One region of the Massilia sp. CMS3.1 genome, then DNA from elsewhere that is predicted to be linked to it. Evidence: predicted binding sites of a transcription regulator. Region 1 holds the regulator's gene; each other region holds the start of a gene.
What was found. The regulator sigma-54, encoded in region 1, starts transcription at its own class of promoters, with help from an activator protein. The targets are predictions, from matches to a motif close to TGGCANGNAANCTGCTTT.
Positions count from the first base shown of each region.

Region 2: ACHAC9_RS05595 (pilin) is a predicted target of sigma-54. The motif match lies at 1,504-1,521, and genes of this name have one in related genera.
Region 3: ACHAC9_RS10225 (PEP-CTERM sorting domain-containing protein) is a predicted target of sigma-54. The motif match lies at 2,295-2,312, and genes of this name have one in related genera.
Region 4: ACHAC9_RS16910 (PEP-CTERM sorting domain-containing protein) is a predicted target of sigma-54. The motif match lies at 2,063-2,080, and genes of this name have one in related genera.

Region 1 covers NZ_JBIMES010000008.1:85,395-88,896, reverse strand. The annotation lists gene ACHAC9_RS14495 (enoyl-CoA hydratase/isomerase family protein) at 1-425, opposite strand, end outside; gene hpf (ribosome hibernation-promoting factor, HPF/YfiA family) at 548-904, opposite strand; gene ACHAC9_RS14485 (RNA polymerase factor sigma-54) at 967-2,433, opposite strand; gene lptB (LPS export ABC transporter ATP-binding protein) at 2,449-3,216, opposite strand; gene lptA (lipopolysaccharide transport periplasmic protein LptA) at 3,213-3,502, opposite strand, start outside.
Region 2 covers NZ_JBIMES010000002.1:422,085-425,586, forward strand. The annotation lists gene ACHAC9_RS05585 (prolyl oligopeptidase family serine peptidase) at 1-349, shown strand, start outside; gene ACHAC9_RS05590 (pilin) at 425-877, opposite strand; gene ACHAC9_RS05595 (pilin) at 1,004-1,432, opposite strand; gene sucD (succinate--CoA ligase subunit alpha) at 1,736-2,617, opposite strand; gene sucC (ADP-forming succinate--CoA ligase subunit beta) at 2,635-3,502, opposite strand, start outside.
Region 3 covers NZ_JBIMES010000005.1:156,439-159,940, reverse strand. The annotation lists gene hemW (radical SAM family heme chaperone HemW) at 1-553, shown strand, start outside; gene ACHAC9_RS10230 (M28 family peptidase) at 557-1,540, opposite strand; gene ACHAC9_RS10225 (PEP-CTERM sorting domain-containing protein) at 2,384-2,905, shown strand; partial or broken gene ACHAC9_RS10220 (recombinase family protein) at 3,020-3,502, opposite strand, start outside.
Region 4 covers NZ_JBIMES010000010.1:88,275-91,776, forward strand. The annotation lists gene ACHAC9_RS16890 (hypothetical protein) at 1-381, shown strand, start outside; gene ACHAC9_RS16895 (hypothetical protein) at 837-1,124, shown strand; partial or broken gene ACHAC9_RS16900 (Arm DNA-binding domain-containing protein) at 1,453-1,689, shown strand; gene ACHAC9_RS16905 (excisionase) at 1,859-1,984, shown strand; gene ACHAC9_RS16910 (PEP-CTERM sorting domain-containing protein) at 2,116-2,670, shown strand; gene ACHAC9_RS16915 (type 1 glutamine amidotransferase domain-containing protein) at 3,118-3,502, opposite strand, start outside.

The sequences.
Region 1 (3,502 bases):
GGCATGGCCATTTTGGTGCGCTCGGTGACGATGCGCAGGCCGCTCTCGGGACCTCCCTGGGCGATGCCCATGCCGCCGCCCATCACCACGCCATCCATGATCGAGATATACGGTTTCCGATAGAAGTAGATGAGGTGGTTCAGCGCGTATTCTTCGGTGAAAAAATCTTCCAGCAGCGCGCTGCCCCCTGGCGGGGTGGCGTGGCCGGCTTCATGGAAGAAGCGGATGTCGCCGCCGGCGCACAGTGCTTTTTCGCTGCTGCTGGTGAGCACGACCGCGGCGACCGATGCATCGTCGCGCCAGGCCAGCAGGATGGCGGTGAGGCGCCGCACCATCGCCAGCGAGAGAGAATTCAAGGTCTTCGGACGGTCGAGCGTAATCACGCCGGTGCCGTTGGCAACGCGGGTCAGGACATGGTCGGTCATGGTGGTCGGCTTACGGAAAAACATGCATTTTACCGAAGCGCGTGCGTCGCGGGTGCATGCGCCCACGCCCAATTGAAAAGGGCGCCTTTCGGCGCCCTCGTTCAGACGGTGCTCAGTGCTGATCAGAACGCAGCAGTGGCCTCTCCGCCTTCAGGACGGCGCTTGAGCGCCTCGTGACCATGGTCTTTCAGTATCGATTTGTACTTCATCACCTGGCGATCCAGCCTGTCCATCAACAGGTCGATCGCGGCATACAAGTCGTGCGCCACACTCTCCACGTGCACCATCTTGCCGGACAGGCGCAAGTTGATCTCGGCCTTTTGCCGTTTGTCTTTTTCAGTGAGATTGTCGATCGCGAGGATCACGTGGGAATCGATGACTTGATCGAAATGGCGGGTGATGCGTTCGAGCTTGTTCTGTACGTATTCACGGATGGCGGGGGTGACGTCGAGGTGGTGGCCACTGATGGTGAGATTCATACACACTCCTTAGATAAATGCGCGGACTCCGCTACCGCGCCTGGGACGCGTGGGTGCCGCTGTTACAAGGATTTGCGGAGACTGACGGGAGGAATCTTGAGTGCCTCGCGGTATTTTGCAACCGTGCGGCGCGCAATGACCATACCTTGTTCACCGAGCATTTCCGCGATCTTGCTATCGGATAATGGGTTCTTTGGGTCTTCTGCTCCTGTCAGCTGCGCAATAAGCGCCCGTATCGCCGTTGACGATGCTTCGCCCCCCGCTTCGGTGGCGACGTGGCTTCCGAAAAAATACTTCAGCTCAAACATGCCGTGCGGGGTCAGCATGAATTTTTGAGTTGTTACACGAGAAATGGTGCTCTCGTGCAGACCTAGTGTATCAGCTATCTCGCGAAGCACAAGGGGACGCATGGCAACCGCGCCATGGCTAAAAAAGTTGCGCTGGCGTTCCACAATTGCCTGCGAAACACGCAGGATCGTGTCGAAGCGCTGGCGCATATTTTTAATCAACCACTTCGCTTCCTGCAGCTGCGCGCCCATTTGCCCTTCGCCTTTTCCCTGCTTGAGCAAGGTGGCGTAGACGTTGTTGACGCGCAGGCGCGGCATCACTTCGTTGTTCAGCGTGACGGCCCAGCCGCCCTTCGATTTGCGGACAATAACGTCCGGAACGACGTAATCCGACACGCTCGACGCGAACGCCGCGCCGGGGTGCGGATTGCACTGGCGGATCACGGCTTGCGCTTCGCGCAGGTCTTCGTCGTCGCAGTCGAGCGCTTTTTTCAGCTTGGTGAATTCGCGCTGCGCGAACCAGGTCAGATAACCCTCGACGATTTTCAAGGCCATGCGTCGCGTCACCAGCGGCACGCCGCGCATGCTGCGGATCTGCAGCGCCAGGCACTCGGCCGCGCTGCGCGCACCGACGCCGGTCGGATCGAGGCTTTGCACCAGCGCCAGCGCGCAGCGCAATTCATCCATCTCGATGTCCAGCTCGTCCGGCAAGCGCGCGTGGATCTCATCCAACTGCTCTTCGAGGTAGCCGTTGTCGTCGATCGCGTCGATCACCAGTTCGGCCAGTACGCGGTCGCGGTCCGTCACGCCCGTCACCCGCACCTGTTCCGTCAGGTGCTCGCGCAGCGTCACGCCGATGGCGCCGAGCTGCGGACGGCCATCGTCGTCGCCGTCGCCGCCCGAGCTGCGCCCGAGCTCACCCCAGTCGCCGTCGGTCTCTCCGCGCTCGACCTCGGCGCCGCCTTCCCCATCGGCCGATTCCGGGGCCGGCGCGCCCTCCTCGGCACCCGGGGCCGGCGCCTCGGCTTGTGGCGGCGAATCGTTGATCGCACCGTCGGCCAGCAGGCGCACCGAATGGTCGAGCGGATCGTCGAGCCGCTCGAGCAGCGGATTATCGGACAGGATTTGCTCGAGCTCCTGGTGCAGTTCGAGCGTGGACAGCTGCAACAGCCGGATCGACTGCTGAAGCTGCGGCGTGAGCGCCAGGTGCTGCGAAGTCCGGAGTTGCAGGGATTGTTTCATGGCGCCGTTTCAATCCTACATTCTGAAATGTTCGCCCAGGTAGACGCGTCGTACCGACTCGTCGGCGATGATGTCGTCGGGACGTCCCGACGCCAGCACCGCGCCCTGGTTGATGATGTAGGCGCGGTCGCAGATGCCGAGCGTCTCGCGCACATTGTGGTCCGTGATCAAGACGCCGATGCCGCGCTCCTTCAGGAAGCGCACGATGCGCTGGATCTCGATCACCGCGATCGGATCGACGCCGGCAAAGGGCTCGTCGAGCAGCACGAAGCGCGGGTTGGTGGCCAGCGCGCGTGCGATCTCGACGCGGCGCCGTTCGCCGCCCGACAGTGAGAGCGCCGGATTCTCGCGCAGCTTCTCGATTTGAAGTTCGCCTAACAGGGAGTCCAGGCGGGTGTTGATGGCGTCTTTCGTGAGCGCCTTGCCATTGTCGTCGCGCTGCAGTTCGAGCACGGCGCGGATATTGTCTTCCACCGTCAGCTTGCGAAACACCGACGCTTCCTGCGGCAGGTAGGACAGGCCCATCACCGCGCGCCGGTGGATCGGCAGGCTCGAGATGTCGGCGCCGTTGATCTCGATGGTGCCGGCGTCCGACGGCACCAGGCCCACGATCATGTAGAACGAGGTGGTCTTGCCGGCGCCGTTCGGGCCCAGCAGGCCGACGACTTCGCCGCAGCCCACCTCGAGCGAGACGTCGCGCACGACCAGGCGCTTGCCGTAGCTTTTCTGCAGTCCCCGCACGACCAGGGTGCTGCGGCTGTCGGGCATATCCTTCATCATCATGGCTTTCCCGGCGCCGGTGCGGGCGCGGCCCCAGGCGCCGCGCGGCGCGGCGCGATGATCAGGGTGCCGCGTCCGCCGCCAACACGGCTTTCGCCGCTGACGTCGTTACGTACGGTCGCCACTTCGCGCCGGCTGTCGTAGGAGATGTAGGCGCCATCGAGTTCGTTCGTCAGGCGTCCGTTTTCGAGCTGCTTGACGATCGCCTTCGAAAACAGTTTCACCAGTTCCTGGCGCTCGTCGTATTCGATGCGCTCGGCCTGGCCTTCCATCCACAGGTCGGGACCGC
Region 2 (3,502 bases), on a different contig from region 1:
CGATGGGGTGTTCGATACGCGCGGCATGGCGTATTCGACCGAAGAACAGTGGTTCACCGACTGGGAAAATGGCGGACCCTATTTTGCCGTACCCCAGCAGCATGAGCGTTTCAACCCGGTGCACCATGTAAATAAATGGAAGACGCCGATGCTCGTGATCCAGGGCGACCTCGATTTCCGGATCCCGACCGCCCAGGCCCTGTCGACCTTCACGGCCCTGCAGCGGCGCGGCGTCGAGAGCAAGCTGCTGGTCTTCCCGGACGAGAATCACTGGGTGCTCAAGCCGGCCAACTCCCTGCTGTGGCACCACACGGTCATCGGCTGGCTCGACCAGCAGCTGAAGCGTTGAAAATCGTCTGAACCGCTGTCGATGCTTGAATGAGAAAACCCGCCGATGCGGGTTTTCTCCTTTCACGAGCACCGGTTATGCGGCCCTGCCTTTGCAAACGCCTTCGGGTCCGATCAGCTTCTGCAAAACAGTGGCGGCGCTGCAGCTCCAGGCGCCGCTGGCGTCACGCGTTAGCGTGATGGTCTGGCCTTTGACGCTGGTCGGGCCGGCCACGATCTCGCACGTCAGGCTGGCCGCGTCAGCGTCGGCGCTGGCACCGAACTTGCAGTTGGCGCTCGGCTTGTCGACAGCAGCCAGGCCGACGTCTTCGGGCCTGGTAACGGTCTCGCCGTCGATCAGCCTGGTGTCCATCCCCACTTTGCCTGCCGATACTTCCGCCAGCGCGACGCCAAACTTCGATTTCGCCATGTAGTCCTGGTAGGCCGGGAGGGCGACCGTTGCCAGGATACCGATGATCGCAACGACGATCATCAATTCAACGAGGGTAAAGCCGGCTTCCGCTTTCTTGAAAAATTTCCTGACTGACATAGTAATCCTCCGGTGAGATTGAGCAGACCGGAACGATAACCGTGACCTTCGACGCGCGATTGCGCTAGCTCAGCCAAAAACAAAAACCCCGCCGAAGCGGGGTTGTTTAGATCAGATCAGCCGAACTTAAGGCTTGCCGACGCAGGTGCCTTTGCCGATCAGCTTGGAATCGACCGTTGCAGCTGCGCAGGCCCAGGCGCCAGTTGTTGGTTCACGGCTCAAGATAATGTCCTGACCAGCCACGCTCGATGGACCGTTGACAATTTTACAGGTCAGGCTAGTGGCGCTTGCCTCGAAAACGCAGTTGGCAGTCGGGTTAGCCGTTTTCGCCAGACCGGCATCTTCCGGCTCAGCAACGGTTTCGCCGTCATTCAGCTTGGCATCGAAGCCAATCTTACCTGCCGACACTTCAGCCAGCGCCGCGCCGAACTTCGACTTGGCGGTGTAATTCTGGTAGTTCGGGATTGCCACGGCGGCCAGGATGCCGATGATCGCAACGACGATCATCAATTCGATCAGGGTGAAGCCGGATTGTGCTTTTTTAACAATTTTCATCGATTTCATGGTGGTTCTCCAGGGGGTGTTGGGTTATCTGTTCGGGTATTGCTTCGTGCCACGATCTACATATTGCAAGCGCCGTGCCAGGCCATTTACCCCTGAAATCGATAGTTGGAGTACAACAAAAGCGACGAAATGCGTCAGCTCAGCGGTTTGTAATGACAATTTTTGTCACCTGATGTGCAATTTCCGTCCGGAAATAAATTATGCGGACAGAATTTGTCACATTAGCCGAGGCGGATAAAAAAAGAGGAGCCCGCGGGCTCCTCTCTTCAGTACAAGAACAAGAACTGTCCAGTATTACAGCATGTCTTTCAACAGGCGTGCCATTTCCGACGGGTTCTTGGTGGCCTTGATGCCGCACTCTTCCATGATGTCCAGCTTGGCTTGCGCGGTATCTGCACCGCCCGAGATCAGCGCGCCGGCGTGGCCCATGCGCTTGCCTGGAGGAGCGGTCACACCAGCGATGAAGCAGACCACTGGCTTCTTCATGTTCTCTTTGATCCAGTAGGCGGCATTGCCTTCGTCCGGACCGCCGATTTCGCCGATCATGATGACCGCGTCGGTATCAGGATCGTCGTTGAACATGCGCATCACGTCGATGTGCTTCAAGCCGTTGATCGGATCGCCGCCGATGCCGACTGCCGACGATTGGCCTAGACCCAGTGCGGTCAGCTGGCCGACTGCTTCGTAGGTCAGGGTGCCCGAGCGCGAGACGACGCCGATGCGGCCCTTGCGGTGGATGTGACCCGGCATAATGCCGATCTTGATTTCGTCCGGGGTGATCAGGCCTGGGCAGTTCGGGCCCAGCAGCAGGGTCTTCGAGCCGGCTTTGGCCATGCGGTCCTTCAGGGCCATCATGTCGCGCACTGGAATGCCTTCGGTGATGCAGATCGCGAGATCCAGGTCGGCTTCGACAGCTTCCCAGATTGCAGCGGCTGCGCCTGCCGGCGGAACGTAGATGACCGACACGGTGGCGCCGGTGGCAGCTTTCGCTTCCGACACGTTGGCGTAGATCGGGATGCCTTCGAAGTCTTCACCGGCCTTCTTCGGGTTCACGCCTGCGACGAAGGCAGCTTTGCCGTTCGCGTAGTCGCGGCACATGCGGGTATGGAACTGACCGGTCTTGCCGGTAATACCCTGGGTAATGACTTTTGTATCTTTGTTGATCAGGATCGACATTTGTTTATTCCTTCGAATTAGGCGTTACCAGCTGCAGCGGCGACGACGGCCTTGGCTGCATCTTCCATCGTATCGGCGGCGATGATCGGCAGACCGGAATCGGCCAGCATCTTCTTGCCCAGGTCTTCGTTGGTGCCCTTCATGCGCACGACCAGCGGAACCTGCAGCGAGACAGCTTTCGATGCGGTGATCACGCCTTCGGCGATGACGTCGCAACGCATGATGCCGCCGAAGATGTTGACCAGGATGGCTTTCAGGCCAGGGTTCTTCAGCATGATCTTGAATGCTTCGGTGACTTTCTCAGCCGTTGCACCGCCGCCCACGTCCAGGAAGTTGGCCGGCTCGCCGCCGAACAGCTTGATGGTGTCCATGGTGGCCATGGCCAGACCGGCGCCGTTCACCAAGCAGCCGATGTTGCCATCGAGCGAGATGTAAGCCAGGTCGAACTTCGATGCTTCGACTTCGGCTGGATCTTCTTCGTCCAGGTCGCGGTAGGCGACGATTTCAGGCTGGCGGAACAGCGCGTTCGAGTCGAAGTTGAACTTCGCGTCGAGGGCGATGACCTTGCCCGAACCGGTCAGGATCAGCGGGTTGATTTCGGCCAGCGACGAGTCGGTTTCCCAGTACGCCTTGTACAGGCCCTTGAGTTGCACGCGAGCGTCGGCCAGCGATTCGGCAGGCACGCCGATCTTGGTCGAGATGTCGTCGGCTTCGGCGTCGGTCAGGCCGACGGCCGGATCGATGGCGATCGAGTGGATTTTTTCCGGGTTGCTGTGCGCGACTTCTTCGATGTCCATGCCGCCTTCCGACGAGGCCATCAGCACGACGCGCTGCGAGATGCGGTCGGTGACCATCGAGACGTACAGTTCCTTCTTGATGTCGGCG
Region 3 (3,502 bases), on a different contig from region 1:
GAACACTGTCTTCGCCAAGTATCCGCCAAGTTTGCCGGACGACGATGCCAGCGCAGACATGCAAGACATGATCGCCGAGACGATGAGCGCGGCCAATTTCGACCACTACGAAGTCTCGGCCTACGCCCAGCCCGGCCGGCGTGCGAACCACAATCTGAATTACTGGAATTTCGGCGATTACCTCGGCATCGGCGCCGGCGCCCATTCGAAGATCTCGTTTCCGCACCGGATCCTGCGCCAGGCGCGTTTCAAGCAGCCGGCGTCCTTCATGGAAGCGGCAAAGCGCGGCAACCCGGTGCAGGAAGAACACGAAATCGCACGCGCCGACATGGGCTTCGAATTCATGCTCAACACGCTGCGCCTGACGGGCGGGTTCGACCCGAACCTGTTCAACGAGCGCACCGGCATGAGCATCACGGCGATCGGTAAAGCACTCGACGCCGCCGAAGCGAAGGGTTTGCTCTACCGCGATTTCAAGCTGATTCGTCCGACGGAGCTGGGCCAGCGTTTCCTCAACGATCTACAGGAAATGTTCCTGGGCGAGACCAAATAAGACTCAGCCACGTGCGGCGCCTGCCAGCGCGGTAATGGTTTTTGCCAGGCCCCTCACCACCCGCGCCATGCTCTCGTAATCGAGTTGATCGGGCATGTCCTCGGCCATGTGGTAATACGGATAGCGCATGAAGGCCGTATCGGTAATCATCAGCGCCGGATACCCGTGGCGGTTATAAGAGCTATGGTCCGACAGCGTGACGCCGGTGGTATGCGCTGGCGCTGCCAGTCCGTGCGCCGGGAAGTCCGACGCTGAGCGGAAGGCCGCCAGCGCCTCGCGCACCAGCGCCGACGATTCGAGCGTGCCGACGAAGGCGATGAAATTTCCGGTACTCGGATACCGGCCCTCCAGGCCCGGCGGCAATTTCTGGCTGTTCAGCTTGTCGGTGTAGTAACCCATCGTTTCGAGCACCAGCGCGCCCGCGACATTGCGCTGCTGGTGCTTCATCTCGGCCGCGTGCACCATGCTGCCCATTTGCTCGCCCATGAACCAGGGCGGTTCCTCATTCACGAAAAACACGAAACGCACTTCGGTGCCGGCGCTTGGGCGCATGGTTTTCAGCAGGCGCGCCAGTTCCAGCACGGCCGCCGTGCCGCTGCCGTTGTCGTTGGCGCCGGGCGCACCCAGGGCCGAATCGTAATGCGCGCCCACGATGAAGATGCGCTCGGGCCGCTTGCCCTTGGCCACATTGCTGACCGCAACCTCGATGTTGCACACCCGTTGGCCGCCGGCCTCGTACTCCTTGCGCGAAGGCTGGTAGCCGGCACGCGCGAGCGCGGTTTCGATATGGACGGCGGCGCGTTCGAGCTGCCTGGGCTTGCGTGTGTTGTGCTCCTCGGACGCGACTGCGCGCACATGCTGACGCATGCGCTCGGCCAGGTCCGGCGCCGCGTCGGCGGTGTTGGGGCCTAGCGTCAAGGCAGCCACCAGGATGAGCAGGACGAGCGCAATGATGACTTTCCAGTGTGAGTGAAAAAAGTGTCGCATGGCGGTCTCTCGGCGTCGTGGATGACTTCATCTACTGATAGACCGGTTCAGTTTAGCCAAGTTCAGGAAAAGACGGGCACACGGGCAGGCAGCAGCGTGGCGTTTGTGCAGCGGTCGTAATGGACACGAGCGACGCAAATTAAAAAAAGGGAGATGCCCGTTTGTCCGGGCACAGCCGAATGGTGATTCAGTGGGCCGCTTGCGCTTGCGAAGCCAGTTCGCTCCAGCCACCCAGCACGCGGTGCGACCTTACCTGGCTCTGCAGGCACTGCGCGTTCGCCTGCACCCGTCGACTGCTGCAAGGGGAAATGGGCAGGGATGGCATAAAGGCAACTCTTGATAACGTGTTTTATCAAGAGTGAAAGTCTAGCTAGGGACGAGCTATACCCTAACCTGATGTCAGATTAGAATTCTCCATGCGTCAGAATAGGATAGTTTTTCTAATTTTTGACAGATGTGGGGGCGGAGAGTGGCCGGTCATGAAGGTTTCAGCCGTTTCTTAAACGGGGGGGGGGGGCGCCGATCTCTAGTCCGGATGCGGCGAGCCCTTCGGTAATAAATCGTATTATCGTCGTTGCATTTTTGAGACCCACTATCTGTGCGGTTTAGGCGGAGAAGCTCGGCGCGCCCATGCTCAGTCCCTCTTCAACGATAAGTGGTAATCAACGACAAACTGTCGGCAATCCTTACACTGGAACTTATGTGTACTTGTGAGACCGATATAAGTGGCTGATTCCAATAGGAAATAGTTAAGTGGCTCAATTTTTGCTTGTGTTCGTACTGAACTGCGGTGTACTGACAGTACTAAAACAACAAGCCATCCGGCTATCAACTAGGATACCCATGAAAAAGATCATCACCGCGCTCGCCAGCGCTGTCTGCCTACTGTCCGCAACAACTGCGCAAGCTGGTGTTTATAAACTCGACTTCACAGCAACGAATTTCCAGCCGGATCGATTTGCCAATTCGCCAGTTCCACAGAACCCGGTGTCGGGCTCGATCGTATTTAGCGCTGATTCCCTTGGATCGCCGGTGATTTCGATCGACGGGATCGATCTGACAATCGCTGGCCACGTGTACAAAGTAGATGAAATTGGAGCCTTTTCTTACTCAGAAAACGAGTATCTTTTGGGTGGCAACGCCGCCGGTGTCAATGGAATTGTATCGGGCACTAACGACTTCTATCTTTATGCGACAGGGGGAAATAACGGCATCATGAGCTATACGGTGCTTGGGGGCGTAGGGTTTTGGGACAGCTTCAACGTTACGAGTTCGATCGCCGAAGTTCCGGAGCCGGGAAGTCTGGCCTTGCTGCTAGCAGGTGTTGGCGGCTTGGGCGCGCTACGTCGCCGGCGCCGCACCTAACGGACCTGTCATGGGACCTAAGTGCTTAATAGCGGCCTGAAGGGTGGTAACGGCCTTCGGGCCGTTTTTTACGCCGGCGCCCTTCGATGATAAGTCGTATTGTCATCGTTGTGTTTATGGAGGCTTCACGATCCGCAGTACGCTTGCCCTCGAGATGCCGTAGGCCTTGGCCAACGCGCTAACTGATTCCTTTGCCTGGTAGCGATCGCATATCGCGGCGCGCTGCTCGTCGGTCGTCTTGGCCGGCCTGCCCAGTGTCTTTCCTGCGGCCTTGGCGCGTGCCAGTCCGAACTGCGTACGTTCCACCAGTAGATCCCGCTCCATCTCCGCTACGGCCGCAAGCATAGTCAGCATCAGCTTGCCCGCAGCGCTGGTTAGATCAAGCTTGCCCAGCTGGAGCACGATGACCTCGATGCGGCGCGCCGCTAGCTCTTGATCGTGGCGCCCACGTTTTGGGCATTTCGGCCTAGACGGTCGAGCTTCGTCACAACCAAGCGTTCTCCGTCCCTGATCTGGCTAAGCATCTTGGCGAACTGTGGCCGCTGCAGCGCTGGGACCTTGCCCGACACTCCGTCGTCGGCGTACCAGTAGTCGACC
Region 4 (3,502 bases), on a different contig from region 1:
CGCGGCGCGCTCGCCACCTACTGCACGAAGGGGCTATGCCTGACCGACAACGACCGGCTCGACCTGATGACCATCAAGACCACTCGCCAACTCGCACGCCAGCGCCAGCTCAAGCAGTCGGACGAGATGCGGTTCGCAATCGCCAGCTATGCGACACAGCACCCCGATAAGACCGGCAAGAGAAGGCCGAACGAGATCACACGCGACCGTTGCATGATCTGGAAAACCTACCTGCTTGCCGACCAGCGCGACACCCTGACAGCTCAGATGGTCACGGCCATCTATGGCGAGAAGATGACCAGGTTGAAGGTGCAACAGCAGATCGCGGCGGTCAAGAAAGCATGGGAGGAATTCGGGCCGGTAAGACAGGAAAACCCGTAATGCTGCTACCTCCTGGAGTGCCTGTTCTATCGAAGATAGAACCTCTAAAGTGCTCACCCTTATTCTCCCTATGAAAACAAGGGTGAGCACCGTTTGTCATACGGAGGGTGAGCACTTCAAAAACTAGTGCTCACCCTTCCCTCACCAGAAACCACACCATCAGAAGGGCATCGATCTGGAGGAGGCGGTCCAGGTCAACCGGGCGACCTCGACCTCGACCTCGACCTCGACCTCGACCTCGACCTCGACCTCGACCTCGACCTCAACCTCAAGCGGACGCTAGTCCGCTATGTGGGAAGGTGGGTGGTCTTAGCTAAAAGACAGCTTTTTCTGATGGTGCTGATCACCCAAATCCGTGTGTGGCAAATTCTTTGCTTATATAAATTCTGTCCATCGCCACCCCGGGAAAAATGGGGGATTCCTCCCACACCCGGCCTATAAGAAAGCCGCATTCCATGTCGGTAACGTCTTCAAATTCATCACTCGCCAAAACACGTCACGGAAAACGAGGCCGACCTCGCAAGCCCGACGCACTGACGCCAGCCCAGCGCGCCCAACGCTACCGAGACAAGCAACGGCTAGGCATCGCCACCGTCAGCGCCACGCTCATCGCCTTTCTCATGGAAGACGCGGCCAAGACGTTCGACCGAGCCGCCCACGAAGACTGGCAGCGATCACTAGCCGAGGAAACCGACCGGATCGACCGAGAGTTTCATGAAGCAATGGCGGCATGGGACACCTGACGCGCACATCGGCGACCGACGTCAGCTTCGACCGTGTAAAATCCCCCCAACGTCGCACCCCAAGTGGGGTGCTTTTTTTGAGCCACGCCGGGGCGACACTCAACAGAATCAAAGGGTTAACGGAACAGATGGTGGAGGTTGGAGACTCCCTCCGCCTCCACCAACTAATAATCTGGATCACTCCAGCGACCTCCAAAAACCCGCCATTGTGCGGGTTTTTTACTATGGGCGTCCTCTAAGATGGGGTAACATAGTCCAACCACATCTAATTCGTTCCGGGGGTAACTCTGCGGGGTAACTCGGAATCTCGTAGAGGACTTACCCCAATATACCCTTGACGGACATAACCATCCGCAACGCCAAGCCTGGCGCAAAGCCAGCAAAGCTCTTCGACGAGCGTGGCCTGTTCCTGCTTGTTACCCCGGCCGGGGGTAAGTGGTAGCGCCTGAAATATCGCTTCGAAGGAAAAGAGAAGCTGCTTTCCTTGGGCGTGTATCCAGACGTGGGCCTAAAAGATGCGCGCGATCGGCGCGACACTGCTCGTAAACAGCTTGCCGACGGTATCACCATGACACCGGAAGCGCTTGTCGATTGGGTCCGAAAGAATCGCGCTGAGATGCCGGCGAAGACACCAGTTCGGCCGCCGCCGCCCAGCAATTCGATGCACCTCCTACCGGAGGACACAATCGGCCTTCCTCGGTACATACCTCTTGAAATCTGGGCTAGCCTGCTTCTTGGAGCATGCACCGCACATCAACACGCTGCGCCGGTGGGTACACGATGGGAGGATCTATCCTCAGGCCGTGAAGATCGGCAAGCTGTGGTGCGTTCGGAAAGACGCTGCGTACCTCCCCGATTGATCAATCCCAGCAATCAACACTGTCGGAAAATTTTACAATAGCAACTAAAATTTCTTCTAAGTCATTGATATTTCTACTTGGCATTTTTTTTGCTTATAGGCATACATCTAAAAATAACCCTAGGGTATGTCATGAAAACACTTCTTCTCGCTGTTCTGCTTGCTACTGTCGGCACCGCTCAGGCAGGTGTCTACACCTTCTCGGTGGAAGATGGATATAACAACAAGTTTACTGGCTCGTTTGAGGGTACAGCAAACGGCAATCTCATCAATGATCTATCCAACATTTCGCTTGCATTTAACGGTTTAGAAATTGGTAGCGAAAGTAAGCCTATTTTTTCCGCGCAGGTAGGTACGTCTACCGGCAGTTTTGAATCTGGCGGAGTAGCATCGTTTAACGGCCTGGAAAATAATTTTATTTTTGTCAACTCTGACGTTGGAAACGGTCAATGGGACTATGACGCATTCTTGTATTCGCTTAGTGGGTTTAACTTCTATGGCTACACTTATAACTTTACCCAAGCCTATCAAGGGACTGATCCATACCTCAATGCGTATATGGATGGTTCTCCTGCTTCCTACAACTGGCAAGTGGCTGAAGTGAACGAAGTTCCAGAGCCAGCAAGTCTTGCTCTGATTGGCCTTGGCCTTGCTGGCTTGGGCGCTCTGCGTCGCCGCCAGAAGTAATTTCCCAAGTTGCAGAATGAAGGCCGGTACCTACCGGCCTTTTTCTTTGCTGATAGCGATGCAAATACTGCATGTACATACAGTAGTATTCCCCCATGGGCTTCAGACCACCGCTACCGACCAATAAGGAAGCGGCGCAGTTGTTGCGCAGGTCGTATGAGCTGGTGTTTGGGAAGTTGACGAAGAAGTTGCAGCGGGAGATAGGCGTTGACGCTTGACAGCGCGGCGACGTTTGCGGGACTGCTGCCTGCCCTGTTAGCGGCGCTTCCAATCCGCGTGGGCATGAATGCCCGTTGAACCCGTCATTAAGGCCATTGGCCTCAATGACCCTATACGGGAGACGGTGCGGGCTAAAGATACGCGCAACGCGCCGCGGGTCAAAATTGATCAAGAAGCGCGGTGGCTGAAACTTCAAAGCCCCAGCCCCAGCGCTGCTTCACTTCAAATTTACGACGACGGCCCCATATCCGCCATATCCGGCGAAATCATCATCGCCTTCATCAGCGCGTCGTTAAACGCCGGAATATCATCCGGCTTGCGGCTCGTGATCAGCTTTTCGTCGATCACGACTTCCTGGTCGCTCCACTCCGCTCCGGCATTCTTCATGTCGTCCTGGATCTCAGGCCAGCTGGTCAGGCTTTTCGACTCCGCGATGCCCGCGTCGATCAACACCCAGGGAGCGTGGCAAATCGCCGCGATCGGCTTGTCCTCGTCGTAAAAATCGCGGATGAAGGCGATCGACTCGGCACTCTTGCGCAATTCCAGCGGATTCTTTTCGCCGCCCGGCAGCAGCAGCGCGTCGAAGTCGGCAGGACGGGCATCGTTGACGTTC